DNA from 3 places in the Pseudomonas sp. GNP012 genome. Region 3 is predicted to be linked to each of the others. Evidence: predicted binding sites of a transcription regulator. Region 3 holds the regulator's gene; each other region holds the start of a gene.

The links. Region 3 encodes sigma-54, which starts transcription at its own class of promoters, with help from an activator protein. Its sites were predicted from a motif close to ANTGGCATNNANNTTGCTNT; they were not measured.
Region 1: the regulator sigma-54 is predicted to act here: its motif matches at 1,325-1,344, upstream of glnK (P-II family nitrogen regulator).
Region 2: the regulator sigma-54 is predicted to act here: its motif matches at 1,670-1,689, upstream of glnA (glutamate--ammonia ligase).

What each region holds. Positions count from the first base shown of each region.
Region 1 covers NZ_JBTGUU010000001.1:5,269,487-5,279,560, reverse strand. The annotation lists gene ACXX83_RS23975 (BRO-N domain-containing protein) at 1-488, opposite strand, end outside; gene ACXX83_RS23970 (accessory factor UbiK family protein) at 871-1,131, opposite strand; gene glnK (P-II family nitrogen regulator) at 1,551-1,889, shown strand; gene ACXX83_RS23960 (ammonium transporter) at 1,925-3,262, shown strand; gene ACXX83_RS23955 (secondary thiamine-phosphate synthase enzyme YjbQ) at 3,477-3,902, shown strand; gene sutA (dormancy-specific transcriptional regulator SutA) at 4,004-4,327, shown strand; gene ACXX83_RS23945 (HAD family hydrolase) at 4,511-5,218, opposite strand; gene xerC (tyrosine recombinase XerC) at 5,215-6,114, opposite strand; gene ACXX83_RS23935 (DUF484 family protein) at 6,117-6,842, opposite strand; gene dapF (diaminopimelate epimerase) at 6,856-7,686, opposite strand; gene lysA (diaminopimelate decarboxylase) at 7,691-8,938, opposite strand; gene lptM (LPS translocon maturation chaperone LptM) at 8,951-9,127, opposite strand; gene cyaY (iron donor protein CyaY) at 9,458-9,790, shown strand; gene ACXX83_RS23910 (DUF1289 domain-containing protein) at 9,795-10,016, shown strand.
Region 2 covers NZ_JBTGUU010000001.1:5,799,102-5,809,175, forward strand. The annotation lists gene glnA (glutamate--ammonia ligase) at 169-1,575, opposite strand; gene thiI (tRNA uracil 4-sulfurtransferase ThiI) at 1,904-3,358, shown strand; gene typA (translational GTPase TypA) at 3,498-5,318, shown strand; gene ACXX83_RS26290 (YkgJ family cysteine cluster protein) at 5,537-5,974, opposite strand; gene ACXX83_RS26295 (glycogen/starch/alpha-glucan phosphorylase) at 6,230-8,680, shown strand; gene ACXX83_RS26300 (DUF2339 domain-containing protein) at 8,837-10,074, shown strand, end outside.
Region 3 covers NZ_JBTGUU010000001.1:207,444-217,517, reverse strand. The annotation lists gene lptB (LPS export ABC transporter ATP-binding protein) at 1-196, shown strand, start outside; gene ACXX83_RS00875 (RNA polymerase factor sigma-54) at 442-1,935, shown strand; gene hpf (ribosome hibernation-promoting factor, HPF/YfiA family) at 2,010-2,318, shown strand; gene ptsN (PTS IIA-like nitrogen regulatory protein PtsN) at 2,331-2,795, shown strand; gene rapZ (RNase adapter RapZ) at 2,798-3,655, shown strand; gene ACXX83_RS00855 (HPr family phosphocarrier protein) at 3,671-3,943, shown strand; gene pmbA (metalloprotease PmbA) at 4,010-5,356, opposite strand; gene yjgA (ribosome biogenesis factor YjgA) at 5,465-5,989, shown strand; gene tldD (metalloprotease TldD) at 6,100-7,542, opposite strand; gene ACXX83_RS00835 (carbon-nitrogen hydrolase family protein) at 7,555-8,409, opposite strand; gene ACXX83_RS00830 (YhdP family protein) at 8,608-10,074, opposite strand, start outside.

The DNA of each region.
Region 1 (10,074 bases), 5.1 Mb from region 3:
TTCCACCACGGTTTTACCGGGCGTCTGGACAGCTCGCGCTCTGTCATCATCTGCGGCACATCCTGCAACCGAATCCACGGCTGGTTATTCCAGTGCAGCAAGCTCAACGACATTTCCGGCCAGTTGAGCAGGCTCAGTTGTGGGCGTTCGGTTGTGGTGGGGTGTTGGGTGTCTCGCAGGGCGGGGACGACTTCGTGGGTGAGCCATTCACGTAATGCTCGGTATTCGGGGCAGTAGTGGTAGACGAGCATGGCGTAGACACCGGATTCGCTGATCAGCAGGGTGTTTTCGATGTGACCGTAGATGAGGGTTTGGGTGGTTTGGTATTGATCGGGATCGAGTTTTCGGAGTTGGCGGTCGTTGAGGTGGATGCGTAGTAATCGGCCGAGGTCGCGGGCGCAGAACCAGGGTTGGTTTTGCAGGAGTAGGGCGTGGAGGTGGAGTTTGTGGCGGGTGAAGATGTGGGGGATTAGGTAGTTATCGTCCATAGAGCAGTATCCAAGTTCGCTTGATAGATAACTGCCATTTATCGTCGCCAAACAATAAGGGTGGCAGCTGCATGCGGGTTGGCGAACCGGCCAAGCGAATACCGGCAGACCCTAAGGTCTCCCACACACAGCCGCCATAATTCAAATCGGGAGAGAACACCCGATATTGGATGATTGCAGTGCATTGCTTGGTTCCAGGTCGCCAAACCCAGTGCTGAATGTTCAGCCGGGATGAGCTTAGGAACCGGGGCTTAGCGACGCAATCGGACGGCGGTGTGATGTTTGTAGGACGTTGCCGGGATTTTTGCGGGGCTTGGGATCAAAAGATCGCAGCCTTCGGCAGCTCCTACAGGGGGCTGTGTTTCAAAGCGGGATTGATGGGTTACTCGGTTGGCGGATTGAGCTTCGCTTCCATCTCCGCGACCTTCGTTTCAAGAGCCTCCAGCCGCGCCCGCGTGCGCGCCAGTACAACCATCTGGCTATCGAACTCTTCCCGACTCACCAGATCCAGCTTGCTGAAGCCGCTCTGCAGCAACATTTTGAACTGGCTTTCGATTTCGGCTTTCGGCAGCGGCGTGTCACCGCTGAAGAGGCGGGAGGCGGTGCCGGTCAGGGCGTCGAGGAAGTCTTTTGGCGCGAGCATGGGCAATGTCCTGGAAACAATGACGGGCAGTGTATCACGCAGTGTCTATAGTCATTTGCGCGGGCAAAGGGTGCACGGTTTTCGCGCATCGGGATGGACGGCGTCGCACCGTTGTTGTGCGTAACGTGCCGGGTGTTGTCGCGAAGTATCCGCCATCCACCGGTAAAGGCTTGAAAACAGTCAGTTTTGTGGAGATGGCAAGCTTTCTGCTTAGATGCTGGTGACCCATGCACTGATGCAGTCGCTGTGACGAATGCAGTGCGCCAGGCGAATCACGGGGAGTGCTTCGCAAGGAGCGGTTAGCTGGCGTCGGACGGGCAGGTAAGGCCGACGATGCGTTACAAAGCCAGGCACTGCGCTTAGACTTGAGACGGGTTTGTTTTCCTGGGGCAAGTCCACCAATTCGGGAGAGAGTTTTCATGAAGCTAGTCACTGCCATCATCAAGCCGTTCAAACTGGACGACGTACGCGAGTCGCTGTCCGAGATCGGCGTGCAGGGCATTACCGTCACTGAAGTCAAAGGCTTTGGTCGGCAGAAGGGTCACACCGAGCTGTATCGCGGCGCGGAATACGTGGTCGATTTCCTGCCCAAGGTGAAGATTGACGTCGCCATCGACGACAAGGATCTGGACCGGGTAATCGAGGCCATCACCAAGGCTGCCAACACCGGCAAGATCGGTGACGGCAAGATCTTCGTGGTCAATCTGGAACAGGCGATTCGCATCCGTACCGGCGAAACCGATACCGACGCTATCTAAGCCGCCACAAACCCAACGCCCCAGGAGAAAACAATATGACTCTGCGTAAATTCGCAGGGCTAGGAGCCCTGTTGTCCATCGTAATGCCCAGCCTTGCTTTGGCGGCAGACGAAGTGGCGGCCCCGGTCCTCAACTCTGGCGACACTGCCTGGATGTTGACCTCTACAGCCTTGGTGCTGTTCATGACCATTCCCGGCCTCGCGCTGTTCTACGGCGGCATGGTGCGGTCGAAAAACATTCTTTCCGTGATGATGCAGTGCTTCGCCATTACCGGTCTGATCAGCGTCCTGTGGGTCATTTATGGCTACAGCATCGCGTTCGACACCACCGGCATGGAGCAGGGCGTCGTCAACTTCAACTCGTTCTTCGGTGGCATGGGCAAGGCATTCCTTGCCGGTGTCACGCCATCCAGTCTGACCGGTCCTGCGGCGCTGTTCCCTGAAGCGGTGTTCATCACCTTCCAGATGACCTTCGCCATCATCACGCCGGCGCTGATCGTCGGTGCCTTCGCCGAGCGGATGAAGTTCTCCGCGATGCTGGTCTTCATGGGCATCTGGTTCACCCTGGTTTACGCGCCGATTGCGCACATGGTCTGGTCCGGTAACGGCGGCCTGATGTGGGACTGGGGCGTTCTGGACTTTGCCGGCGGCACCGTGGTGCACATCAACGCCGGTGTGGCCGGTCTGGTTGCCTGCCTGGTGCTGGGCAAGCGCAAAGGCTTCCCGACCACGCCGATGGCACCGCACAACCTCGGTTATACCCTGATGGGCGCGGCCATGCTGTGGGTCGGCTGGTTCGGTTTCAACGCCGGTTCCGCCGCTGCGGCCAACGGTACCGCCGGTATGGCGATGCTGGTGACGCAAATCGCTACTGCCGCTGCTGCGCTGGGCTGGATGTTTGCCGAGTGGGTCACCCATGGCAAACCTAGCGCACTGGGTATCGCTTCGGGCGTGGTTGCTGGCCTGGTGGCAATTACCCCGGCTGCCGGTACTGTTGGCCCGATGGGCGCGCTGGTCATCGGTCTGGCGGCTGGCGTTGTGTGCTTCTTCTGCGCCACCACCCTGAAGCGCAAGCTCGGCTATGACGATTCCCTGGACGCCTTCGGTGTACACGGTATTGGCGGTATCCTCGGCGCAATCCTGACCGGTGTGTTCGCAGCTCCCTCCCTGGGTGGCTTCGGCACCGTGACCGACATCGCCGCACAAGTGTGGATTCAGTGCAAAGGCGTAGGTTTCACGGTGATCTACACCGCGATCGCCACGTACATCATCCTCAAGGTGCTGGATGCGGTCATGGGTCTGCGCATCAATGAAGAAGAAGAGGCGGTCGGCATCGATCTGGCGCTTCACAACGAACGCGGCTACAACTTGTAAGCACGCGCATAAAAAACTTGCCCGGCTTGCCGGGCATTTTTTTGTCTGAAATTTGTCTTTGCAGGGTGAGCTGAAAGGTTTTTTCCTACAGGTTTTAAGATGTTTACGTCGGGTGTTTTTGTGCGGTCGAAGGCTTACATGATTGAAGGAATATTAGGGCCTTTGTTTTTTCCCAGAGCGCGCTAGAATGCGCCCCGAACGTGCGGAGAACTGTATGTGGCAACAGACTCTGATTACCTTGCGGGCGAGGCCCCGGGGCTTTCACCTGGTAACGGACGAGTTACTCGCCGGCCTGCCTGAACTCAAGGCGTGTCGGGTCGGTCTGTTGCATTTGTGGCTGCAGCATACCTCGGCGTCGTTGACCATCAACGAGAACGCCGATCCGGCGGTACGTCGCGACTTCGAGCGGTTTTTCAATCGTCTGATCCCACAAGGAGCAGACGGCTATGAGCATAACGACGAAGGCCAGGACGACCTCCCGGCGCACTTCAAGGCCAGCGTGCTTGGCTGTCAGCTCTGTTTGCCGATTTCGGCAGGCCGGCTGGCGTTGGGAACCTGGCAAGGCGTTTACCTGGGCGAGCACCGCGATCATGGCGGTGCCCGTAAAGTCCTCGCCACCGTGCACGGTGAAGAGGCATAACCGCTGGTCAGCAGCGGCTGTTGATTTTTTTCCGGCAGCCTTCGACAGGGGGCAAAGCTGGGCTATAACTAATCTGCTTTTCGCAAGTCATGAGGTAGAACATGAGCGACGATGATCTGGAAAACGACGACCTCGAAGTAGGCGACGAAGACGAGGCTGAAGAAGGCCTGGAAGCGGCAGCGGAAGACGTTGCTGACGACGACGGCGGTGATGCGCCGGTTCCGGCCGCCAAAGGCAAGGCCAAGGCAGCGGTATCGGTCGATGAGCTGCCGAGTGTCGAAGCCAAGAACAAGGAGCGCGACGCCTTGGCCAAGGCCATGGAAGAGTTCCTGGCCCGTGGTGGCAAGGTGCAGGAAGTGGAGGCCAATGTGGTCGCCGATCCTCCCAAGAAGCCGGATAACAAGTACGGCAGCCGGCCTATCTGAGGCCTGCTACCCGCTTGCTGAAAAAGCCCGCCGTCGCTGCGGGCTTTTTCATGCAACAAAATTTTCTGGTTGAACACAATCTACTGTGGGAGCGGGCTTGCTCGCGAAGGCGTCCTGTCAGCCAACATCAATGTCGACTGGTACACCGCATTCGCGAGCAAGCCCGCTCCCACAGGTTTTGTGTCAGGCCGAAGGCGAATTCCACCGCGCCAACAACGCCGGCAATTCGGTCAGGCTGCAAATTTCGGCATCCGGCAACCGTTCCGCTTCCCAGACCTTGCCCGCCGGGTTGAACCAGATCGCCCGCATCCCCGCTTGTTGCGCACCGGCAATGTCATCGCCCGGATGATCGCCAATATGAACCGCCGTATCAGCCGTCGCGCCGCCGCGTTGCAAGGCTTCATGGAACAGCCGCGCATCAGGTTTGGCGATGCCGATGTCTTCGGCGCACAACGCAAACTTGAAGTAGTCCGCCAGCCCCAGTCGACGCACATCGGCGTTGCCATTGGTGACCACGCCGAGGGCGTAATGGTTGGCCAGCAACTCCAAGGTCGGTTGCACCTCCGGAAATATTTCCAGCTGATGCCGGGCATGCAGAAACACTTCGAAACTCTGATCGGCCAGGTCCGACGCTTCAGCATGGGGATATCCGGCTTCTTCCAGGGCCTGGAACAATACGCGCCGGCGCAAGGCGCTGATGCGGTGCTTGAGGTTCGGCTCGATGCTCAGGATGCGTTCGCGTATGGCCCACAAATGCTCCACCGGCACCGCCCCCAGGTTGGGCGCATGTTCGGTCAGCCATGCACGCAATATGGCTTCGGCGCTGACGATGACGGGGGCGGTGTCCCACAGGGTGTCGTCGAGGTCGAAGGTGATCAACTGAATGCTCATGAATCGTCGCCCTTAATGCGTTTGGCCCTTGGATGGGCGCTGTCGTAGACCGTGGCCAGGTGCTGGAAGTCCAGGTGGGTGTAGATCTGCGTGGTCTTGATGTCCGAGTGCCCGAGCAGTTCCTGAACCGCGCGCAGGTCCTGGGAGGATTCCAGCAGATGGCTGGCGAAGGAGTGCCGCAGCATGTGCGGATGCAGGTTCTGTCCCAGCTCGCGCTCGCCAGCAGCCTTGACCCGCACCTGGATCGCTCGGGGGCCGAGACGTCGCCCCTGTTGGCTGACGAACACCGCATCGTCCGCCGGGTTGGCCATGGCCCGCAGTGGCAGCCACTGCTCCAGCGCTTCGCGGGCTTTTTTTCCTACCGGCAGCAGGCGGGTCTTGCTGCCTTTGCCGAGCACCTGGACCATGCCGTCGGCGAGGTCGAGTTGATCGAGATTGAGTCCTGTCAGCTCCGACAGCCGCAGCCCGGAAGAGTAGAACAACTCCAGAATCGCCTGGTCCCGACGTGCCAGAAAGTCATCCTCCACACCACCTTCCAGCAGTTGCAGGGCGCGGTCGGTGTCGAGGGTTTTCGGCAGGCGGCGTTCACCTTTCGGTGGCGCCAGGCCGTTGGCCGGATCGTGGTCGCACAGGCCTTCGCGATTGAGGTAGTGATAGAGCCCGCGAACGGCCGACAGCAATCGCGCCAGGCTGCGTGATGATTGCCCTTGGGCGTGCAGGCGGGCAATCAGGCTGCGCAGGCGCTGGATGTCCAGCGCCGCCCAACTGCCGATGTTCTGTTTGACGCACCAGCCCAGCACTTTGTCGAGGTCGCGGCGGTAGGCCGACAGCGTGTGCGGCGACACCTGCCGCTCACTGCGCAGGTGTTCGCAGTAAGCGTCCAGTTGTCGTTCCATGTTCAGCGTACCGAGCGCAGGGAATTGTTGACCCGCGGCAGCACGCGACCCATGACTTCAGCGATGTAGCTCAGGAACAAGGTGCCCACCGAGCTTTTGTAGTGCTGCGGATCACGGCTGGCGATGGCCAGGATGCCGTGGATGCCCTGGTGGCTGATGGCGACGACCGCGGTGGAGCCGATCTGCTTGCGTTGCTCTTCGCCGAACAGGAAGTCCAGTTCATGCTCGCGCAGGCTGCCGCTGACGCTTTTGTCTTCCGAGAGCAAACCGCCGATGGCCACTTGAGCTTCGGCGTGAGTGACCCAGCGGCCCACCGGCATGGCGTTGTCGCCGAGCAGGATGAGGCTGACGAAGGGTACCTGGAATTCCTGGCGCAGGCTGTCTTCGACGCACATCACTACGTCTTCCAGGCTGGCGGCGTCCATCAGCGCGAGGATCAGGCGACGGGTCTTTTCGAACAAACGGTCGTTGTCCCGGGCCACGTCCATCAAATGCGACAGGCGATGACGCAGTTCAATGTTGCGGTCGCGCAGGATGGTCATCTGACGCTCCACCAGCGACACTGTATCGCCGCGTCGATGGGGAATACGCAGGGACGGGAGCAGCTCTTCGTGCTCGACGAAGAAGTCCGGATGAGCCTCCAGGTACGCGGCAACAGCCGCCGCCTCCAGGCTTTCGGACGGTGATTCGTCAGCTTGTCGTGCGGGTACCTGAGGCTTGTCGGTCATGGATTTCGCTCACTCAAAGACGCACTTGTCCTTCATATACGCGCACTGCCGGGCCGGTCATCATCACCGGTTGGCCAGGGCCTGCCCATTCGATGGACAAGCGCCCGCCAGGCAGGTCGATCAATAGTGGCGAATCCATCCACCCCTGGCTGATCGCGGCCACTGCGGCGGCGCAGGCGCCGGTTCCGCAAGCCTGGGTTTCCCCGGCTCCACGCTCCCAGACGCGCAACTGCGCGCGGCTCCGGTCGATGACCTGGAGAAAGCCGACATTGACCCGTGCCGGGAAGCGCGGGTGATGTTCGATTTTCGGTCCCAGCTCATGCACCGGCGCGTTGTTGATATCGCTGACCCGCACCACGGCATGGGGGTTGCCCATGGACACGGCGGCCAGATCGACCGGGGTGCCGTCGACGTCGACCTGATAACTCTTGGCCTGCTCCGGTGCCTGGAACGGAATATCCGCCGGCACCAGGCGTGGGGCGCCCATGTTCACGCTGATCTGGCCGTCGTTACGCACGTCCAGTTCGATGATGCCGCTTTTGGTCTCGACCCGAATCAGCCGCTTTGCGGTCAGGCGCTTGTCGAGCACGAAACGGGCGAAGCAGCGCGCACCGTTGCCGCACTGTTCCACTTCGGAACCGTCGGAGTTGAAGATCCGGTAGCGGAAATCCACATCCGGATTGCTCGGTGCCTCGACGATCAGCAACTGGTCGAAACCGATGCCGGTGTGCCGGTCGCCCCATTGCTTGGCATGCTTGGGCAGGATGTGCGCGTGCTGGCTGACCAGGTCGAGGACCATGAAGTCATTGCCCAGGCCGTGCATCTTGGTAAAACGCAGCAGCATGGTTTTACTCCGGCAGCAGGCTTTCGCCAGCAAACAACTCGGCTACCGTTTCACGGCGACGCACTTCAAATGCCTGATCACCGTCCACCAACACTTCAGCGGTACGGCCGCGGGTGTTGTAGTTGGAACTCATGACAAACCCGTAGGCACCGGCCGAATGCACGGCCAGCAGGTCGCCTTCTTCCAGGGCCAGCTGACGATCCTTGGCCAGGAAGTCGCCGGTCTCGCAGATCGGGCCGACGATGTCGTAGGCGCGGGCCGCGGATTGACGCGGGCGCACGGCCGTGACGTCCATCCAGGCCTGGTACAGCGCCGGGCGGATCAGGTCGTTCATGGCGGCGTCGACGATGGCGAAGTCTTTATGCTCGGTGTGCTTGAGGTATTCGACCTGGGTCAGCAATACACCGGCGTTGGCGACGATGAAGCGACCCGGCTCGAACACCAGCGCCAGGTCGCGACCATCGAGGCGTTCACGCACGGCCTTGATGTAGTCGCCGGCCAGTGGCGGCTCCTCGTCCTTGTATCGCACGCCCAGGCCACCACCGAGATCGATGTGGCGCAGGTAGATGCCGCAATCGCCAAGGCGGTCGACCAGGCCCAGCAGGCGGTCGAGAGCGTCGATGAACGGCGGCAGGGTGGTCAGTTGCGAGCCGATGTGGCAATCGACGCCGACCACTTCCAGGTTCGGCAGTTGCGCGGCACGCACGTACACGTCTTCGGCGTCGGCGATGGCGATGCCGAACTTGTTCTCTTTCAGACCGGTGGAAATGTACGGGTGGGTGCCGGCATCGACGTCCGGGTTGACGCGCAACGAAATCGGCGCGCGAACGCCCAGTTCGGCAGCGACCACTTGCAGGCGTTCGAGCTCGTCGGTGGATTCGACGTTGAAGCAGTGCACGCCGACTTCCAGGGCGCGACGCATGTCGTCACGGGTCTTGCCGACGCCGGAGAACACGATCTTGTCGGCGCTGCCGCCAGCGGCCAGTACACGTTCCAGTTCACCACGGGAGACGATGTCGAAACCGGCGCCCAGACGCGCCAGGACATTCAGGACGCCCAGGTTGGAGTTGGCCTTGACTGCGAAGCACACCAGGTGCGGCGTGCCAGCCAGTGCATCGGCATAAGCCAGGTACTGGGCTTCGATGTGTGCACGGGAGTAAACGTAGGTCGGTGTTCCAAAGCGCTCGGCGATGGCAGACAGGGCAACACCTTCCGCGAACAGTTCACCGTCACGGTAGTTAAAAGCGTCCATGAGGTTCCCTTATTATTGGTAGACGTCGTGCTTGTGTGCTTTGGAGGCAGGCTGCTGCTGCGACGACTTGGCTTGCTCGACAGGGTCCTGGTCTTCATCGGGCAGGTACAGCGGGCCTTTTTGACCGCAGGCCGACACAAGGCAGGCAACCGCGAGGAGCGCAGCAAGGGAAGAGATCAGGCGCTTCATGGCGAAATCCTTGAAAATGCATTAATTGCGCCGGAGTATACCGGCCACCCGGCAGCTTGCCTATGCAACGGACCGCCCGTCCGGCGGGGGTTGGGCCGATGTCCGTAACATAAGTGCAATCCATTGTGGGAGCGGGCTTGCTCGCGAAAGCGCTGCATTAGTCAATGCGGATGTCGACTGACACACCGCATTCGCGAGCAAGCCCGCTCCCACAGGTACAGCACTTGACCTATTGATATCGGCCCGCGGTCGTTATTCTTTGCATTCAGCAGGGCTCGGTCGTATCTTGCGGCGCTTGAGCCTGATCAGACACTTTTTGAGGTTGCCGTAATGAGTTTGTCCGAAGCGCGTTTCCACGACCTGGTCGATGCCACCCAGCAAACCCTGGAGGACATCTTTGACGACAGCGACCTGGATATCGACCTCGAAAGCTCGGCCGGTGTGCTGACCGTCAAGTTCGAGAACGGCAGTCAGTTGATCTTCAGTCGCCAGGAGCCGCTGCGTCAGCTCTGGCTGGCGGCGGTGTCCGGTGGTTTCCACTTCGACTACGACGAAGAAAGCGAGCGCTGGATGTGTGACAAGAGCGAAGAGCAGTTGGGTGAAATGCTTGAGCGTATCGTCCAGCAGCAGGCCGGGGTCGAGCTCGATTTCGAAGGCCTGTGAGATCGTGACCCAGCCTGCGTCTGTCCGCCCACCGAAGCCGCTCTACAGCAATGTCAGCCCGGCGGTGCCGTCGCCGTGCAGCGGTGTGTGTCGGCTGGACGAGCAGAAAGTCTGCCTGGGCTGCTTCCGCCATGTCGAAGACATCCGCGAATGGCGCTCGGCGGACGATGATCGCCGCCGTGTCATTTGCGCCCAGGCCTCTGAGCGCAAAGCCACCACCCTGTAGGAGCTGCCGAAGGCTGCGATCTTTTGGCCGCTCTGAAGATTTCCGAAGAACAAGATCA
Region 2 (10,074 bases), 5.6 Mb from region 3:
TTGCTCGCGAAAGCGGTCTGTCTGATAAGCAGATGTGGAGTGTACTGACGTCTTCGCGGGCAAGCCCGCTCCCACAGGGTTCTTCGCAGGCCGCTAAATCGTGGGCAATAAAAAGGCCTCCCGAAGGAGGCCTCTTTTTGTCACGCCGCGTGCCGCAGCGCTACCGGATCAGCAGCTGTAGTACAGCTCGTATTCCAGTGGGTGTACGAAGGTACGTACCTTGATTTCTTCTTCGCTTTTCAGGGCGATGTAAGCGTCGATGAAGTCGTCGCTGAAAACGCCGCCTTTGGTCAGGAATGCACGACCTTTGTCCAGCTCTTCCAGGGCTTCTTTCAGGCTGCCGCAAACTTGTGGAATCTCTTTCGCCTCTTCAGGCGGCAGGTCGTACAGGTTTTTGTCAGCAGCGTCGCCAGGGTGGATCTTGTTCTGGATGCCGTCCAGGCCAGCCATCAACAGTGCGGCGAAGCACAGGTACGGGTTGGCAGCCGGATCCGGGAAGCGGGCTTCGATACGGCGGGCTTTCGGGCTCGACACGTAAGGAATGCGGATCGAGGCGGAACGGTTGCGAGCCGAGTAGGCCAGCATCACTGGCGCTTCGAAGCCTGGAACCAGACGCTTGTAGGAGTTGGTCGCCGGGTTGGTGAAGCCGTTCAGGGCCTTACCGTGCTTGATGATGCCACCGATGAAGTACAGGGCGGTGTCCGACAGGCCGGCATAGCCTTCGCCTGCGAAGGTGTTCTTGCCATCTTTCCAGATGGACATGTGCACGTGCATGCCCGAGCCGTTGTCGCCGTACAGAGGCTTAGGCATGAAGGTCGCGGTGCGGCCGTAGGCATCGGCAACGTTGTGCACGACGTACTTCAGGGTTTGGGTTTCGTCGGCTTTCTTCACCAGGGTGTTGAACTTGACGCCGATTTCGTTCTGGCCGGCAGTTGCCACTTCGTGGTGGTGAACTTCGACGGTCAGGCCCATTTCCTCCAGTGCGTTGCACATGGAGGTACGGATTTCGTGGTCGTGGTCGAACGGTGGAACCGGGAAGTAGCCGCCTTTGACGCCTGGACGGTGGCCCTTGTTGCCGCCTTCGATGTCCTGGTCGGACATCCAGGAACCTTGTTCGGAGTAGATCTTGAACATGGAGCCGGAAATGTCGGACTTGAACTTCACCTGGTCAAAGATGAAGAACTCTGGCTCTGGACCTGCGAATACGGTGTCACCGATACCGGTGGCTTTCAGGTGCTCTTCGGCGCGCTTGGCGATCGCACGTGGGTCGCGGTCGTAGCCTTGCATGCTCGAAGGCTCGATGATGTCGCAGACCAGGATCAGGGTCGGTTCTTCGGTGAATGGATCCAGAACGGCGGTGGAGTCGTCCGGCATCAGGATCATGTCGGAGGCTTCGATGCCTTTCCAGCCAGCGATGGAGGAACCGTCGAACATTTTGCCGACTTCGAAGAAGTCGTCATCCAGCGCATCGCGAGCCGGCATGGTCACGTGGTGCTGAGTGCCTTTGGTGTCCGTGAAGCGCAGATCAATCCATTTGACGTCATGATCTTTGATGAGTTGAACCGACTTCGACATAGTGTCCTCCGGGTGGCTTCGGGCTAGTAGTGGATGCCCTTAAATGTGGGTGATGCCGGCGCGAATACTCTGCCAAGGCAACCTGCCTCACAAGGGAGCAAATTGCATGCCAGTGCCCCAGCATGGGTTTTTTGCCCCAAAAGCACGCTTATCAGCCATTAATGCGCTTTAAAGCCGAAAATACCGCCCCGTAATGTGGCGTCAAAATGAATAAATGACCCGTTTTGGTGCGTGCAAAACCTTCTGCACATTAACTGGTTAAACCTTGAGCAATTTCCGCTATAATCCGCGCCCCCCTTTTTCGGCAGGCCCTGTGCGCGCTGTTTCCATGAAATTAATCGTAAAAGTCTTCCCCGAGATCACCATCAAGAGCCGCCCGGTACGGATGCGTTTCATCCGCCAATTGGCCAAGAACATCCGTGCCGTGCTCCGCGATCTGGACCCGGCTGTGGTGGTGAACGGCGTGTGGGACAACCTCGAGCTGGAAACCCGCGTCAGCGATCCCAAGGCCCTGAAGGAGATGGGCGAGCGCCTGAGCTGCATGCCGGGCGTCGCGCACTTCCTGCAAATCGACGAGTACCCGCTGGGTGATTTCGACGACATCGTTGAAAAGTGCAAGCAGCACTACGGTGATGCACTGGCCGGCAAGATTTTTTCGGTGCGTTGCAAGCGTGCCGGCAAGCACCCGTTCAGCTCGATCGATATCGAGAAATATGTCGGCAGCCAGTTGCGCCGTCAGTGTGGTGCCGCCGGGATCGACCTGAAAAAGCCTGAAATCGAAGTCCGCATCGAAGTTCGCGACCAACGGTTGTTCGTGATCCACAGCCAGCACAACGGCATCGGCGGATATCCGCTGGGCGCCCTGGAGCAGACGCTGGTGCTGATGTCCGGCGGCTTCGATTCCACCGTGGCGGCCTACCAGATCATGCGCCGCGGCCTGATGGCGCATTTCTGCTTCTTCAACCTGGGCGGACGTGCCCACGAACTGGGCGTCATGGAAGTCGCGCATTTCATCTGGAAGAAGTACGGCAGCTCGCAACGCGTGCTATTTGTCAGTGTGCCGTTCGAGGAAGTGCTGGGCGAAATTCTCGGCAAAGTCGATAACAGTCATATGGGCGTAGTATTGAAGCGTATGATGTTGCGCGCTTCGTCCCAAATTGCCGATCGACTGCACATCGAAGCCCTCGTCACCGGTGAGGCGATCTCCCAGGTGTCGAGCCAGACGCTGCCGAACCTGTCTGTGATCGATTGCGTGACCGACAAACTGGTCTTGCGCCCGCTGATCGCCAGCCACAAGCAGGACATCATCGACACGGCCAACGAGATCGGCACCGCCGATTTCGCCCGGCACATGCCGGAGTACTGCGGCGTCATTTCGGTCAATCCGAAGACGGCCGCCAAGCGCTACCGTGTCGAGCACGAAGAGAAAGAATTCGATATGGCGGTGCTCGAGCGTGCGCTCGAAAACGCCAAGCTGGTGCCGATCGATCGCGTGATCGACGAATTGGGCCAGGACTTGCAGATTGAAGAAGTCAGCGAAGCGCTGGCCGGTCAGATCGTCATCGACATCCGTCACCCGGATGCCGCTGAAGATGACCCGCTGGAGCTTGCTGGCATCGAGGTACAAACGATGCCGTTTTATGCAGTGAACGCTCGTTTCAAGGAACTGGACCCTACTCGCCAGTACCTGCTGTATTGCGACAAAGGCGTGATGAGTCGCCTGCATGCCCACCATTTGCTCAGTGAGGGGCATGCCAATGTGCGCGTTTATCGACCGAGCTAAGTGCCCGGGGCTGTTTGCCTGTGGCCTGCGTCACCGGCCCCCCGACGCCACCGTCAAGCTGTAACGGCTTTCACGGACGCTACTGTTAATCGCTGCCAAGACTTGTCAGCACACCGAATCCTCTGATCGAGATACACAAGTGATCGAAAATCTACGCAACATCGCCATCATTGCCCACGTTGACCATGGTAAAACCACCCTGGTAGACAAACTCCTGCGTCAATCCGGCACCCTGGAGCGCAACGAGCTCAACGACGAGCGCGTGATGGACTCCAACGACCAGGAAAAAGAGCGCGGTATTACCATTCTGGCGAAAAACACCGCCATCAACTGGAACGGCTACCACATCAACATCGTGGACACCCCGGGCCACGCCGACTTCGGCGGCGAAGTTGAACGCGTAATGTCGATGGTCGACTCCGTTCTGCTGCTGGTTGATGCTCAAGACGGCCCTATGCCGCAAACCCGTTTCGTGACCAAGAAGGCTTTCGAAGCCGGCCTGCGTCCGATCGTGTGCATCAACAAGGTTGACCGTCCAGGCGCGCGTCCGGACTGGGTTCTGGACCAGATCTTCGACCTGTTCGACAACCTGGGTGCCACCGAAGAACAGCTGGACTTCAAAGTCGTCTACGCCTCGGCCCTGAACGGTATTGCCGGTCTGGACCACACCGAAATGGCTGAAGACATGACCCCGCTGTACCAGTCGATCGTCGACAACGTACCTGCGCCGAAAGTCGACCGTGACGGTCCGTTCCAGATGCAGATCTCCGCACTGGACTACAACAGCTTCCTGGGTGTTATCGGCGTTGGCCGTATCGCTCGCGGTCGCGTCAAGCCGAACACCCCGGTTGTGGCTATCGGCGCCGACGGCAAGAAGCGTAACGGTCGTATCCTGAAGCTGATGGGTCACCACGGTCTGCACCGTGTAGACGTTGAAGAAGCTGCTGCAGGCGACATCGTGTGCATCAGCGGTATGGACTCGCTGTTCATCTCCGACACCCTGTGCCACCCGGACACCGTTGAAGCGATGAAGCCGTTGACCGTTGACGAGCCAACCGTTTCCATGACCTTCCAGGTAAACGACTCGCCATTCTGCGGTAAAGAAGGCAAGTTCGTGACTTCCCGTAACATCAAGGAACGTCTGGACAAAGAGCTGCTGTACAACGTTGCACTGCGCGTTGAAGAAGGCGACTCGGCTGACAAGTTCAAGGTTTCCGGCCGTGGCGAACTGCACCTCTCGGTACTGATCGAAACCATGCGTCGCGAAGGCTTCGAAATGGCTGTAGGCCGTCCGGAAGTGATCATCCGTCTGGTTGACGGCGTGAAGCACGAACCGTTCGAAAACGTCACCATCGACCTGCCGGAAGAATCCCAGGGCAAGGTGATGGAAGAGATGGGCCTGCGTAAGGGCGACCTGACCAACATGGTGCCGGATGGCAAGGGCCGTGTGCGTCTGGAATACAACATCCCTGCTCGTGGTCTGATCGGTTTCCGTAACCAGTTCCTGACCCTGACCAACGGCGCTGGCATCCTGACCTCGATCTTCGACCGTTACGACGTGATGAAGTCCGGCGACATGTCCGGCCGTCAGAACGGCGTTCTGGTTTCGGTTGAAACCGGCAAGGCACTGACCTACTCCCTGGAAACCCTGCAGGCGCGTGGCAAGCTGTTCGTTGAACACGGTCAGGAAATCTACAACGGTCAGATCGTTGGTCTGAACAGCCGTGACAACGACCTGGGCGTCAACCCTACCAAGGGCAAGAAGCTCGACAACATGCGTGCTTCGGGCAAAGACGAAACCATCGCTCTGGTTCCACCTGTTCGCTTCACCCTGGAACAGGCTCTGGAATTCATCCAGGACGACGAGCTGTGTGAAGTGACTCCTAAGTCCATCCGTCTTCGCAAGAAGATCCTGGACGAAAGCGAGCGTACCCGCGCTGCCAAGAAAGCCAAGGCATAAGATTTAGCCCCGGCTGAACGAAAACGCCCCCGGTCGAAAGGCCGGGGGCGTTTTTGTTTGTCTGGGATTTGTGTGGTGTTTGTCAGGGCCCCTTCGCGGGCAAGCCCGCTCCCACAGGGTTCAAGGTGAGGCACACATTGTGTGAACACCGAAAATACCTGTGGGAGCGGGCTTGCTCGCGAAGGCGGCCAATCAGCCACCGAAAATTTCAGGAAATATCAGAACCGCTCGATACTGCGCGAATTCCGCTCGCGCTCCACTTCCTTCGGCTTGTACGCGCAATACCCTGGCCGCGGGCCGATTTTCGGGTGGTTGCGGCAAGTATCCGGGCGCTTATCATAAATAGTGCACAGACGGCTCTTACGATCCAGGTACAGGCAATCGTTGTTGCTCATGCGCTGGAGGGTAAAGATTCCCGACTTCTGGTTGAAGCGCTCGACCAGACCTTCCTTTTGCAGGCGTTTGGCGATGTTCTTCGGCGGATCGCCCAGCTCGAATTCGTCGACCACGCCGATGCGGATCAGGTCCTTGATCTTGACCTCGACGGGCAGGGTGCAGCAGCTGGACATGCACGAGCCGCACATCGGGGCAGAGTACTTGGCCCAGGTATCGAGGCGGTCGATCTCTGCGGCAGCGATCAGGTTCGGCTTCATCATCGTTTGTTACCAGCGTGTGCATCAGGGCGCGCGATCATACCGGGACTGGTGGATTTTTGAACAACCTTTCGCCAGATTTTTTCACTGCCGACCAATAAACCGCTAATCCGGCACGGCCCCTGCATTGAATCAGGTACTCGACAATGTATTGCCGACCCGATTCGCACTTACAGGAAAAACTGCCGAACCAGAGCCTGTACCGCCTGTCAGACCGTCTAGGCTCAGACAACTCCAAGCTCGCTCGAGGTCCTATCGATGACTCAAGAACCACTTGTTCGCGAAGCAGAGGTGGCCGCATTCCGCGACGCCGTCTTGACCAAACTCACTTATGCAGTGGGTAAAGACCCGGATCACGCCTTCGACCATGACTGGTTCGAAGCCATTGCCCTGGCCGCGCGGGATCACATGGTCGAGCACTGGATGGACCACACGCGGCAGATCTACCGCAAAGGTCAGAAGCGCGTTTATTACCTTTCCCTCGAATTCCTCATCGGCCGGCTGCTGTTCGACAGCCTGAGCAACCTCGGCCTGCTCGACGTGGCGCGCGAAGCCCTGACCGAGCTCGGCGTCGACCTTGAGCGCATCCGTCTGCTGGAGCCCGATGCGGCCCTGGGCAACGGCGGCCTCGGGCGTCTGGCGGCGTGTTTCCTGGAAAGCATGTCGACCCTCGGCATCGCCGGTCATGGCTATGGCATCCGCTATGAACACGGGTTGTTCCGCCAGGCGATTGTCGACGGCTGGCAGCAGGAGCAGACCGAACACTGGCTGGATTTCGGCAACCCGTGGGAGTTCGAGCGGCCGGAAGTGGTCTACACCATCGGTTTCGGCGGCGGTGTCGAGACCCTGACCGACGACACCGGCAAATCCCGGCAAGTATGGTCCCCGGCGGAAACCGTGCGGGCGATTGCCTACGACACGCCGGTGGTCGGCTGGCGCGGGGCGAGCGTCAACACGCTGCGCCTGTGGCGCGCCCGCGCCATGGAAGATCTGCACCTGGAGCGTTTCAACGCCGGCGATCACCTGGGCGCCGTGGCCGAAGTGGCCCGGGCCGAAAGCATCTCCCGGGTGCTGTACCCGGCGGACAGCACCGAGGCCGGCCAGGAGTTGCGCCTGCGCCAGGAGTATTTCTTCGTCGCCGCCTCGTTGCAGGATCTGCTGCGCCGCCATCGCAACATGCACACCTCGGTGCTGACCCTGGGCGATCACGCCTCGATCCAGCTCAACGACACTCACCCCTCGATTGCCGTGGCTGAACTCATGCGGCAACTGGTCGACGTCTATGACGTGGCGTGGGATGCGGCGTGGCAGGTCACCGTCGATACGCTCTCCTACACCAACCACACCTTGTTGCCCGAAGCGCTGGAAACCTGGCCGGTCGGCTTGATGGAGCGCATGTTGCCGCGGCACATGCAGATCATTTACCTGATCAACGCCCACCACATCGACTCCCTGCGGGCCAAAGGCATCCACGACTTCGACGTACTGCGCGCGGTGTCGCTGATCGAGGAAGACAACGGTCGTCGGGTGCGCATGGGCAACCTGGCGTTTCTCGGCTCCCACAGCGTCAACGGTGTGTCCGGGTTGCACACGCAACTGATGCGCAAGACGGTGTTCTCCGAGCTGCATAAGCTCTATCCGGAGCGGATCAACAACAAAACCAACGGCATCACCTTTCGTCGTTGGTTGTACCAGGCCAACCCCGAGCTAACCTCGATGCTGGTCGATGCCCTGGGGCCCGAGGTGCTGGACAACCCGGAAGAGCGGTTGCTCGCCCTCGAGCCGTTCGCCGAGAAAAACGCGTTCCGCAAGGCGTTCGCCGAGCAACGGCTGCACAGCAAGAAAGCCCTGGCATACCTGATTCATGAGCGGTTGGGCGTGGCGGTCAACCCGGCGGCGATGTTCGACGTGCAGGTCAAGCGTATCCACGAATACAAACGCCAGTTGCTCAACCTGATGCACACCGTGGCGTTGTACCAGGCGATACGCGCGGAACCTGAAATCGACTGGGTTCCACGGGTGAAAATATTCGCCGGCAAGGCCGCCGCGAGTTATCACCAGGCCAAACTGATCATCAAGCTGACCAACGACATTGCCCGGGTGGTGAACAACGACCCCACCGTGCGCGGCTTGCTCAAAGTGGTGTTCCTGCCCAACTACAACGTCAGCCTGGCGGAGAGCATCATTCCGGCGGCGGATTTGTCCGAGCAGATCTCCACCGCCGGTTTCGAAGCGTCAGGCACCAGCAACATGAAGTTCGGCCTGAACGGCGCGCTGACCATCGGCACCCTGGACGGGGCCAACGTGGAAATGTGCGATCGCATCGGTGCCGAGCACATGTTCATCTTCGGCCTCAGCGCGCAGCAGGTGGAGGCGCGCAAGCAGAACCATGAGTTCAGTGCCGTACCGGACATCGCCGCGTCCCATCGCCTGAACGATGTGCTGCAAGCGATTCGTGGCGGGGTGTTTTCGCCGGATGATCCGTCCCGTTACACCGGATTGATCGATTCGCTGGTGGACTACGACCGCTTCCTGGTCTGCGCCGACTTCGATTCCTACTGGCACGCGCAGATGCGCGTCGAAGCCCATTGGCACGATTCGAAGGAATGGTGGCGTTCAGCGGTGTTGAATACGGCGCGGATGGGCTGGTTCTCGTCGGACCGGACCATTCGCGAGTACGCCACGGAAATCTGGAAGGCGCTGGAGTAAGTCTTCAGGCAGGTGGATATACTGGCGCGCCGGAGAAGATCGCAGCCTTCGGCAGTTCCTACAGGAGTGGTGTAGGAGCTGCCGAAGGCTGCGATCTTTATGGATACGGCTGAGCTAATCTTTCCGGATTGGCTAATGCGCTTAGGGATATCGACCATGCAATGGATGTTCATGCTGATAGGGCTGGTGCTCGGCTGGATACTCGACGAGTCATTCAGCGATGCGCTGCTGGGCGCGTTACTCGGGTTGGGTATCGGCCAGGCCCTTCGCTTGGCTCGCATGGACTCGCAGGCCGTCGAACAGCAGCGTTTGCTGGAGCAGGCGCAGGTAGCCCTGCAAGCGGTCGAGCAACGGCTGGCGCTGCTCGAAGCATCGGGCGTCAAGACGCCGCAAACCGGCGAACCGCTTGTCTCACCTGAAACCTTCCTTGATGAAACCCCTGCCGTAGCCACGGAATTGATCTGGGAGCTGCCGCCCGAACTCGAGCCAATCCAGGCTGCGGCCAGCGAAATCAGGCGTCCGGCCACCGATGCCTGGAAGCCCGAGCCGACCGCTCGCGAAGCGCAATCGCCTGGCTCCCCGCGTGGCCCGAATCTCATCGACCGCGCCATAGGTCGCGCCCGCGCCTGGTTGTTCGGTGGCAATACCGTGTTGCGCGTCGGCGTGGTGCTGCTGTTCCTCGGCCTGGCCTTTCTGCTGCGCTATGCCACTGAAGGCGTGGTGGTGCCGGTTGAGTTGCGCTACGCAGGCGTGGCTGCCACAGCACTGGGGTTGCTCGGGCTGGGTTGGTGGTTGAGGGCCCGCAACAGCAGTTACGCATTGATCCTGCAGGGCGCCGGGATTGCCGTGCTGTACCTGACGGTGTTTGCCGCGATGCGCCTGCATCCGCTGCTCGATCCCTCGGCGGGGTTTGGCCTGCTGGTGGCGGTGACAGTCTGCTCGGCGATTCTCGCCATTGCCCAGGATTCCCTGGGGCTGGCCGCCGCGGCCGCACTGGGCGGATTCGCCGCGCCCATCCTGGCCTCCACCGGCGCCGGCAGCCATGCCGCGCTGTTCAGCTACTTTACCCTGCTCAACGCCGGTATCTTCGCCATCGCCTGGTTCAAGGCCTGGCGGCTGTTGAATGTCATCGGCTTTACCGGCACGTTCGGCATCGGATTCGCCTGGGGCCTGCGCTCCTACTCGCCGGAGCTGTTGTGGAGCACCGAGCCGTTTCTGATTTTGTTTTTCCTGATGTACCTGGCCATTGGTCTGCTGTTCGCCCGGCGCAGATTGATGGAGATGGGCGATACACCCGCAGACGGCAGTCGCGAAGCACTGCTGCGCTGGTCGGCGCGCAAGGGTGACTACGTCGACGGCACACTGCTGTTCGGCCCGCCACTGGTGGGTTTCGG
Region 3 (10,074 bases):
ACAGATCATTTACCACCTCAAGGCCAAAGGCATTGGCGTGCTGATCACGGACCACAACGTTCGTGAAACCCTGGATATCTGTGAAACCGCCTATATCGTCAATGACGGCCAATTGATTGCCGAAGGTGACGCAGAGACCATCCTGGCCAACGACCTGGTGAAGGAAGTGTACCTGGGCCATGAGTTCCGCCTGTAAACGCTGAGCTGTGCCCAGGCAAGGCGCCCGGGCACCGGTCTCGCGATTCATCAGGCCTGATGCGAACCTGCGCGTTCAGCCCCCAACATGGGCAGCACCGCAACACAAATTTATAGTTTTTTATTGTTACAGCGCTCTAGGCAAATCCTTCAGTTTCAGGCATATAATTTGCTTATGTTTGGCGCCCCGGCGCCCTGTAGTGGATGGCGCATGTGCGCCGGCGAATAAGGTGTTAAGCCCCTGCCATGAAACCATCGCTAGTCTTGAGAATGGGCCAGCAGCTGACGATGACACCTCAGCTGCAACAGGCCATCCGCCTGCTCCAATTGTCGACCCTGGACCTGCAACAGGAAATCCAGGAGGCCCTGGAGTCCAATCCGATGCTCGAACGCCAGGAAGAAGGCGACGACTTCGACAATTCCGACCCCTTGGCCGACAACGCCGAACAAAAGCCCAACACCGATATCCAGGAACCCTCCTACCAGGAAAGCGCCCCGACGGTTGACAACCTCGATGAGGGTGACTGGAACGAGCGTATCCCCAATGAACTCCCCGTCGACACCGCATGGGAAGACGTTTACCAGACCAGCGCCAGCAGCCTGCCCAGCAATGACGATGACGAGTGGGACTTCACCACCCGCACCTCGGCCGGTGAAAGCCTGCAAAGCCACTTGCTGTGGCAACTGAACCTGGCTCCGATGTCCGACACCGATCGCCTGATCGCGGTGACCCTGATCGACTGCATCAACAATCAGGGCTACCTGGACGAAACCCTCGAGGAAATCCTCGAAGCCTTCGACCCGGAACTGGACATCGAACTGGACGAAATCGAAGCCGTCCTGCACCGCATCCAGCAATTCGAGCCGGCCGGCATCGGCGCACGCAATCTGGGCGAATGCCTGCTGCTGCAATTGCGCCAGTTGCCCGCCAAGACCCCTTGGCTGGCCGAAGCCAAGCGCCTTGTCACCGATTACATCGACCTGCTTGGCAGCCGCGACTACAGCCAGCTCATGCGTCGCATGAAGCTCAAGGAAGATGAGCTGCGCCAGGTCATAGAGCTGGTCCAGAGCCTCAACCCGCGCCCGGGCTCGCAAATCGAGTCCACCGAAGCCGAGTACGTCGTTCCTGACGTCATCGTACGCAAGGACAACGAGCGCTGGCTGGTAGAGCTGAATCAGGAGTCGGTGCCACGGCTGCGGGTCAACGCCCAGTACGCCGGTTTTGTGCGCCGCGCCGATACCAGCGCCGACAACACGTTCATGCGCAATCAGTTGCAGGAGGCCCGCTGGTTCATCAAGAGCCTGCAGAGCCGCAATGAAACCCTGATGAAGGTTGCCACCCAGATCGTGGAGCATCAGCGCGGTTTCCTCGAATATGGCGACGAAGCCATGAAGCCGCTGGTCCTGCATGACATCGCCGAAGCGGTCGGCATGCATGAGTCGACGATTTCACGGGTAACGACCCAGAAGTTCATGCACACCCCCCGGGGTATTTATGAACTGAAATACTTTTTTTCCAGTCACGTAAGCACCTCCGAAGGCGGCGAATGCTCGTCCACGGCGATCCGGGCGATCATCAAAAAACTGGTTGCCGCGGAAAATCAGAAAAAGCCGTTGAGTGACAGCAAGATCGCTGGTTTACTGGAGGCACAAGGCATTCAGGTGGCTCGCCGCACCGTCGCCAAGTACCGCGAATCCCTCGGGATCGCGCCTTCGAGCGAACGCAAGCGGTTGATGTAGAGCCACGCCACAGCGTTCCAGTGGTAGATCATCTGATCTACCGCTTTATGCACTGGCAACGAAGGAGAAGCTGTATGCAAGTCAACATCAGTGGACACCAACTGGAAGTGACCGAACCTCTTCGCACCTACATCGGCGAAAAACTCGAACGATTGGAGCGACATTTCGACAAGATCACTAACGTGCAGGTCACGATGACCGTCGAGAAGCTGAAGCAGAAAATCGAAGCCACGCTGCATATTCCCGGGAATGAAGTGGTCGCCAATGCGGAACATACCGATATGTACGCTGCGATCGATGCACTCACCGACAAGCTGGATAAACAACTCAAAAAGCATAAGGAAAAGACCCAGAGCCTCCTTCAGGGCGCAACCGGTCGTTAACACTCCCTACCCATGATCCGACTTGAAAGTATCCTGACCCCCGGCCGTTCCCTGGTGAACGTGCCGGGCGGCAGTAAAAAGAAAGCCCTCGAACAAATTGCCAATCTGATCGCCCGCGAAGTGCCGGCTCTGGAGATGCAAGATGTCTTCGAGGCGCTGATTGCCCGTGAAAAACTCGGCTCCACCGGTTTTGGCAACGGCATCGCTATTCCACACTGCCGTCTCAAGGGGTGTGTATCGCCCATCAGTGCATTGATGCACCTGGACGCCCCAATCGATTTCGACGCCATCGACGGCGCGCCGGTTGACCTGCTGTTCGTTCTGCTGGTCCCGCAAGCCGCTACCGATGCGCACCTTGAGCTGCTGCGACAGATCGCCAGCATGCTTGACCGCAAGGACGTTCGCGAAAAACTGCGTAATGCCGCAAGCAACGAAGCCCTGTATCAGGTTGTCCTGGACGAGCAAAACGGTCAGTAATCATGCGCTTGATCATCGTCAGTGGCCGTTCCGGCTCGGGTAAAAGCACCGCCCTCAATGTTCTTGAGGACAACGGCTACTACTGCATCGACAATCTGCCTGCCGGCCTGCTGCCGGAACTGGCCGAACGAGCGTTGATTCATACCGAACTGATGCAGCCGCTGGTGGCCGTTTCCATTGACGCCCGCAACCTGCCCAGCCACCTGTCACGCTTCCCTGACCTGCTCGAAGAAGTCCGCAGCCGCCACATCCAGTGCGATGTCCTGTACCTGGATGCCGACGAAGAAACCCTGCTCAAGCGCTTCTCGGAAACCCGCCGACGTCATCCCCTGAGCAACGCCAACCGCTCGCTGGCCGAAGCCATCAACGTCGAGAGCGTCCTGCTCGGGCCGATTGCCGACCTCGCCGATCTCAAGATCAACACCACCAGCCTGAATCTCTATCAACTGCGCGACACCATCAAGCTGCGCCTGTTGAACCAGCCAGAACCCGGGACTGCGTTCCTGGTGGAATCCTTCGGATTCAAGCGCGGCATGCCGGTGGACGCCGACCTGGTGTTCGATGTGCGTTGTCTGCCCAACCCCTACTGGAAACCGGAATTGCGCGAGCAGTCCGGACTCGATCAACCGGTTGCCGAATACCTGGCGGCACAGCCGGATGTCGAAGAGATGTTCCAGGACATTTCCACATACCTGCTAAAGTGGCTGCCTCGTTTTGCCGCCAGCAACCGCGCCTACGTCACCATTGCCATTGGCTGCACTGGCGGACATCACCGCTCCGTCTACCTGACCGAGCGTCTGGGGCAGGCGCTGCAAAAAACCCTGAAGAACGTCCAGGTTCGCCACCGCGACCTCAGCTAAAGGATTCACATCGCGATGCCTGCTCTGGAAATCGAAATCATCAATAAACTGGGCCTGCACGCCCGCGCTTCTGCAAAATTCGTTGGGGTCGCGGGTCAGTTCCCGTGCCAGATCCGGGCCGGTCGCACACCAGAGTCCATGGTCGATGGCAAAAGCATCATGGCGATGATGATGCTGGCTGCTGGCAAAGGCACCACGATCCACTTGAGCACAGAAGGTGAGCGGGAACAGGAAGCCCTGGATGCGCTGGTCGCGTTGATCAACAACTTCTTCGACGAAGGCGAATAAAGATCTTTTGACTTAAAAAAAGCGCGCCACCCGATGGGTGGCGCGCTTTTTGTGTAACGGGGAGGCTTAGCTGCCTGCCACCGTCATCCGCTCGATCAGCACCGAGCCCGTACGAATGTTGCTACGCAACTCAAGATCATTCCCCACGGCGACGATCTGTTTGAACATGTCGCGCATGTTGCCGGCGATGGTCACTTCCTGGACCGCGAACTGGATTTCGCCGTTCTCGACCCAGTAACCCGCCGCGCCTCGGGAATAGTCACCGGTCACCATGTTCAGGCCCTGCCCCATCAGTTCAGTCACCAACAGCCCGCGCCCCATGCGCCGCAGCAAGGCCGCCTGGTCTTCATCGCCGTGGGTGACGAACAGGTTGTGCACGCCGCCGGCATTGGCGGTGCTCGGCATGCCGAGCTTGCGGCCTGAGTAGGTGCCGAGGATGTACGACACCAACTCGCCTTTTTCGACAAACGGTTTGGCGTAGGTTGCCAGACCATCACCATCGAACGCCGCGCTGCCCATCGCACGCATCAAGTGTGGGCGCTCGTCGATGGTCAGCCACTCCGGAAACAGCTTCTGCCCCAGCGTGCCTTCAAGGAATGACGACTTGCGATACAGGCTGCCTCCGGAAATCGCCGACAGGAAACTGCCGAACAGGCCACCAGCCAATTCTGCGGAAAACAGCACCGGAACCTCACAGGTCGGCACCGGACGCGCGCCCAGGCGGCTCGCCGCCCGTTGCGCGGCACGCTGGCCGATGCTCACCGGATCGGCCAGCAAGTTGCCCTGACGGTTCACGTCGTACCAGTAATCACGCTGCATCTGGCCGTCCGCTTCGGCGATCATCACGCAGCTGAGGCTGTGGCGAGTCGACGCATAACCACCGATAAACCCGTGACTGTTGCCATAAACGCGGCAGCCCTGATGGGTGCTGAGGGTGGTACCGTCGGCGTTCTTGATCCGGCTGTCGGCGGCGAACGCTGCGGCTTCACAGGCCAGGGCCTGCTCGATGGCTTGCTCCGGCGTGATGTCCCATTGGTGAAACAGGTCGAAATCCGGAAGATCCCGCGCCATCAACGCGGCATCGGCCAGGCCCGAGGCTTCGTCTTCCGAGGTGTGCTTGGCGATAGCCAGAGCAGCGGCCACCGTTTCGCGAATCGCTTCCGGACCGCTGGCCGACGTGCTGGCCGAGCCCTTGCGCTGGCCTACGTACAGGGTGATGCCAAAACCCTGATCGCGGTTGAATTCGACCGTTTCGACTTCACGCTGGCGCACCGACGTCGAAAGGCCCTGCTCCAGGGAGACGGCCACTTCACAGGCGCTGGCCCCCTGGCGCCTGGCTTCAGCGATGATCTGCTCGACCTGTTCCTGCAGTGCCGGCAATGCTTGTGGGCCGACGCTTTCAACTGCACTCATGCTGTTCTCCACTCAAATTCTGCTTTCGGTAACGGTCATCGAGCGACCGGGCCGGACAAGCGGCCCCCGACTGGTTATCATGGCGGCGTTTCTTTGCGGACTGCCACCATGGTTGATTCTTACGACGACTCCCTCGATACGGGAGAAAAAAGCAAATCCCAGGTCAAACGCGAGCTGCATGCTCTGGTTGACCTCGGCGAGCGCCTTACAACGCTCAAGCCTGACTTGCTCAACAAACTGCCATTGACCGACGGATTGCGCCGGGCCCTGGCCGATGCGCCCAAGCACACCGCGAACATCGCGCGTAAACGGCACCTTCAGTTCATCGGCAAACTGATGCGCGATCAGGACACTGACGCGATTCTGGTTCTGCTCGATCAACTCGATGCCTCCACCCGTCAATACAACGAACGCTTCCATAACCTGGAACGCTGGCGCGATCGTCTGATTGCCGGTGACGACGCCGTGCTGGAAAAATTCGTCGTCGAATATCCCGACGCGGATCGCCAGCAACTGCGCTCCCTGATCCGTCAGGCCCAGCATGAGGTTGCGCAAAACAAGCCTCCTGCTTCCAGCCGTAAAATCTTCAAGTACATCCGTGAGCTGGACGAGACTCAACGCGGACTGCGTTAAGTCATCGAGCCCCCTGTAGGAGCTGCCGCAGGCTGCGATCTTTTGACTTTGTTTTTTCAAGATCAAAAGATCGCAGCCTGCGGCAGCTCCTACAGGGGGTGTCCCCATCCTTATGCGCCCGTGCCACCCACGGTGATCGCATCAATCTTCAGCGTTGGCTGGCCGACACCCACCGGCACCGACTGCCCATCCTTGCCACATGTGCCCACGCCGCTGTCCAGCGACAGATCATTACCGACCATCGACACCTTGCTCATGGCTTCCGGCCCGTTGCCGATCAGGGTCGCGCCCTTGACCGGAGCGGTAATCTTGCCGTCCTCGATCAGGTACGCCTCGCTGGTGGAGAACACGAACTTGCCGCTGGTGATGTCCACCTGACCGCCGCCGAGGTTGGCGCAATAGATGCCGCGTTTCACCGAGGCGATGATTTCTTGCGGATCGCTTTCACCGGCGAGCATGTAGGTGTTGGTCATGCGCGGCATCGGCAGGTGCGCGTAAGACTCGCGACGACCGTTGCCGGTGCGGGCCACACCCATCAAGCGGGCGTTGAGCTTGTCCTGCATGTAGCCCTTGAGTACGCCGTTTTCGATCAGCGTGGTGCACTCTGTCGGCGTACCCTCGTCATCGACGCTCAACGAACCGCGACGTCCGGCCAGGGTGCCGTCATCGACGATGGTACATAGCTTGGAGGCAACCATCTCGCCCATGCGCCCGCTATAAGCCGAACTGCCCTTGCGGTTGAAGTCGCCTTCCAGACCATGACCGACGGCTTCGTGCAGCAGCACGCCCGACCAGCCGGAGCCGAGTACCACCGGCAAGGTACCGGCAGGAGCCGGAATGGCTTCAAGGTTGACCAGCGCCTGGCGCAACGCTTCACGGGCATAGCCCATGGCGCGGTCTTCAGCGAGGAAATAACGGTAATCGGTGCGGCCGCCGCCGCCATGACCGCCGCGCTCGCGGCGACCGTTCTGCTCGACGATCACGCTGACGTTGAAACGCACCAGCGGACGTACATCCGCCGCCAGGCCACCGTCGGTGGACGCCACCAGAATTCGCTCCCAGACACCGGCCATGCTCACGGTGACCTGCTGGATACGTGGGTCAAGTGCCCGGGTCGCGGCGTCGACGCGCTTGAGCAAATCGACCTTTTCGGCACGGGTCAGCACTTCCAGGGGGTTGTCCGGCGCATACAGCTGCGCGACATCCTGGCTGGTGAATGCCTGCACCGTACCGTTTTGCCCGGCCCGGGAAATCGAACGGGCGGCACGCGCCGCCGCGCCCAGGGCTTCAAGGGTGATGGCGTTGCTGTAGGCAAAACCGGTTTTCTCACCCGATTGCGCACGCACGCCGACACCCTGGTCAAGGTTGAAGCTGCCTTCCTTGACGATGCCGTCTTCCAGCGCCCAAGACTCGGAGATCTGCCCCTGGAAATACAGGTCGGCGGCATCGATGCCCGGCCCGGCCAGATCGCCGAGCACGCCTTGCAGGCTCTCGATAGTGACGCCACCGGGCGCCAGCAGGTGTTCACTGACTGAGGACAACAACTCGCTCATATGCTTTACGCCTTAAATTCGTGTTTCTGATGCAGGTCGCTGGGCGCCCTGCGAGAAAAAGCGCCGGTGACTGGACACCGGCATCCGCGCCCGGATGGACGCCTGTTCGATGCTGTCGCGTTCGGCCAGCAGCACGGCCTCGCCTTGATCCTGTTGTGCCAGCACACGCCCCCACGGGTCGACGATGGCGGCATGCCCGAAGGTTTCCCGCGGCCCCGGATGCGTGCCGCCCTGGGCAGCCGCGAGCACATAACATTGGGTCTCGATGGCCCGCGCACGAATCAGCACATCCCAATGCGCCGCGCCGGTCACCGCCGTGAAGGCCGAGGGAGCGGTAATCAGTTCCGCGCCGGCAGCGCGCAGTTCGCTGTACAGTTCGGGAAAGCGCAGGTCATAGCAGACCGTCAGGCCGACCCGGCCAACCGGTGTGTCCGCCACGACCACACCGCTGCCATAAGCATAGTCATCGGACTCACGGTAACGACCACGATTGTCCGCCACGTCCACGTCAAACAGGTGCAGCTTGTCGTAGCGCGCCACCGTTTCGCCATGTTCATCGATCAGCAACGAACAGGCGTGCGCCTTCGCCGTCGGCTGATCCACCGGCGGTAACGGCAACGTGCCGGCCACTATCCATAACTTGAGGTCGCGTGCGGTCTGTTTCAACCAGGGCAGGATCGGGCCTTCGCCCAGTGCTTCGGCGCGCCCGATGTCGGCGATGTCGCGCCGGCCCATGGCGGCGAAATTTTCCGGCAATACCGCGAGTTTCGCGCCGCCGGCAGCCGCTTGCTCGAGCAGTCGACGGGCCTGGGCCAGATTGGCCAGCACATCGCTCTGGCTGACCATTTGAATCACCGCTACAGACATGGCCTTTTCCTTATTGAAATCAACACAGACCTTGTAGGAGCGAGCTTGCTCGCGATGGACGTGAACGATGACGCAGGTTGTCTGAAAAAACGCGTCGCATTCAAACTCATCGTCGGAACGCCGCCCGGAGCAAGCTCGCTCCTACAGGGGGGCGAGCCGCAATGGCCATGCTACTCCATAGGCCCGAAGGATGGTTTTTCAAAAAGCCTTGTCGAAGGTGATTTTCGGTTCTTTCCACGGCCCTTTGACGCTGTACTTCACACTGGCGAAACGGGAGACCCGGTCACCGATCAGCTTGTCGATCAGGAACAGTGCCCCGCCGACCGCCGGCGCACCGACGATCAGCGCGGCAATCGGCAGGTTATTGGTCACCGGCAAGGTCACCATCAGTTTCGCATCGATCTGATCGGCCACCATGTTCAGCGTGCCGTCGAGTTCGATGGTGCTCGATGGGCCAGTCAGCTGGATCGGTTGACGGGTGACATACACACCATTCGTCCCGACCAGCAGCCCTTTGACCCGGTCATAACTCAGGCCTTTGCCGAACAGGTCGGAAAAGTCCAGGCGCAGCCGCCGGCCGATGGAGTTGAAGTTGAGCAAACCAAACACCCGCAGGGCCTGGGCACTGCCTTCGACTTCGACGAACTGGCCCTGATTGAGTGTCGCATCGAGCGAGCCGGAGAAACGCTTGGTCGCCACCCAGGCCGGCGAGCCGGGCCAGCGGCCATCGACATCCATATAAAAGTCCCGGCTGGTGACGCTCGGCGCAAACCCCCAGCCCTTGAGAACATCGGCCAGGTTCTTGCCGCTGATGCGGCCCTTGTACCAGCTGTTGCTGGCGCCGGGCACCCCTTCCCAGCCACCACTGCCCACCAGCAGCATGCCCTTGAGTCCCAGATCCAGCGAGTTGAACACAATGCCCCTGGGCGTTGGGCGAACGTTCAGCGACCAGCCACCGACCAGATCCTGGCCCTGGAATAACCGATTGATCGTGATGTCCATCGCGGGGATTTTCGTCGGATCCACTGACGCCAGCGGATCCGGCGAGTTTTCATCGGCCAGTACGGTCGGGTCCGGTGCCGGCAGGCGCACGGTTTGCAGATTGATCGCGATTGGCATGGCCTTCGAGTCGGGCAGGTTGGCGCTGCCCTTGATCTGCTCGCTGTCGAGCTGCAGCGCCCAGGCGGAAGGTTTGCGCGCCAGCTGGATCGAAGCCTGATCAAGCGTGGTGCCGATACCGCTGAGCTTGCCCACCTTGAAATCCGCACCGCTGAGCAATTGCTTGGCGCTGCCGCCGGGGTCCTGCCCGGCGTATTTATCGACCAGATCCTTCCACGGGCCTACGTCCAGCTCGGACAACACGCCCCGTACCCGCAGGCCTTTGGTGCCCGGCAACACAGCCTCGCCGCCACCGAGGAACAAGTCCCCGCGCCCCTCGGCAAAATTGCTGGCCGGGGCCGCAAAGGTGAAACTCGCCAGATCCCCGTAGTTGACCCAATAGCGCCGCTCGTCGCCCTGCAACGTCATGCGAAACGTCGTGTCGCGCCCGGCATCGGCGGCCATGCCGAAGGGCGCAGGCAAATCGACCGCCACGCCCTTGAGGTTGGAGTTGACCAGCAATTGGCTGTCGAGGCCATCGAGGGTCAGTTGCAGGTGATAAGGGAT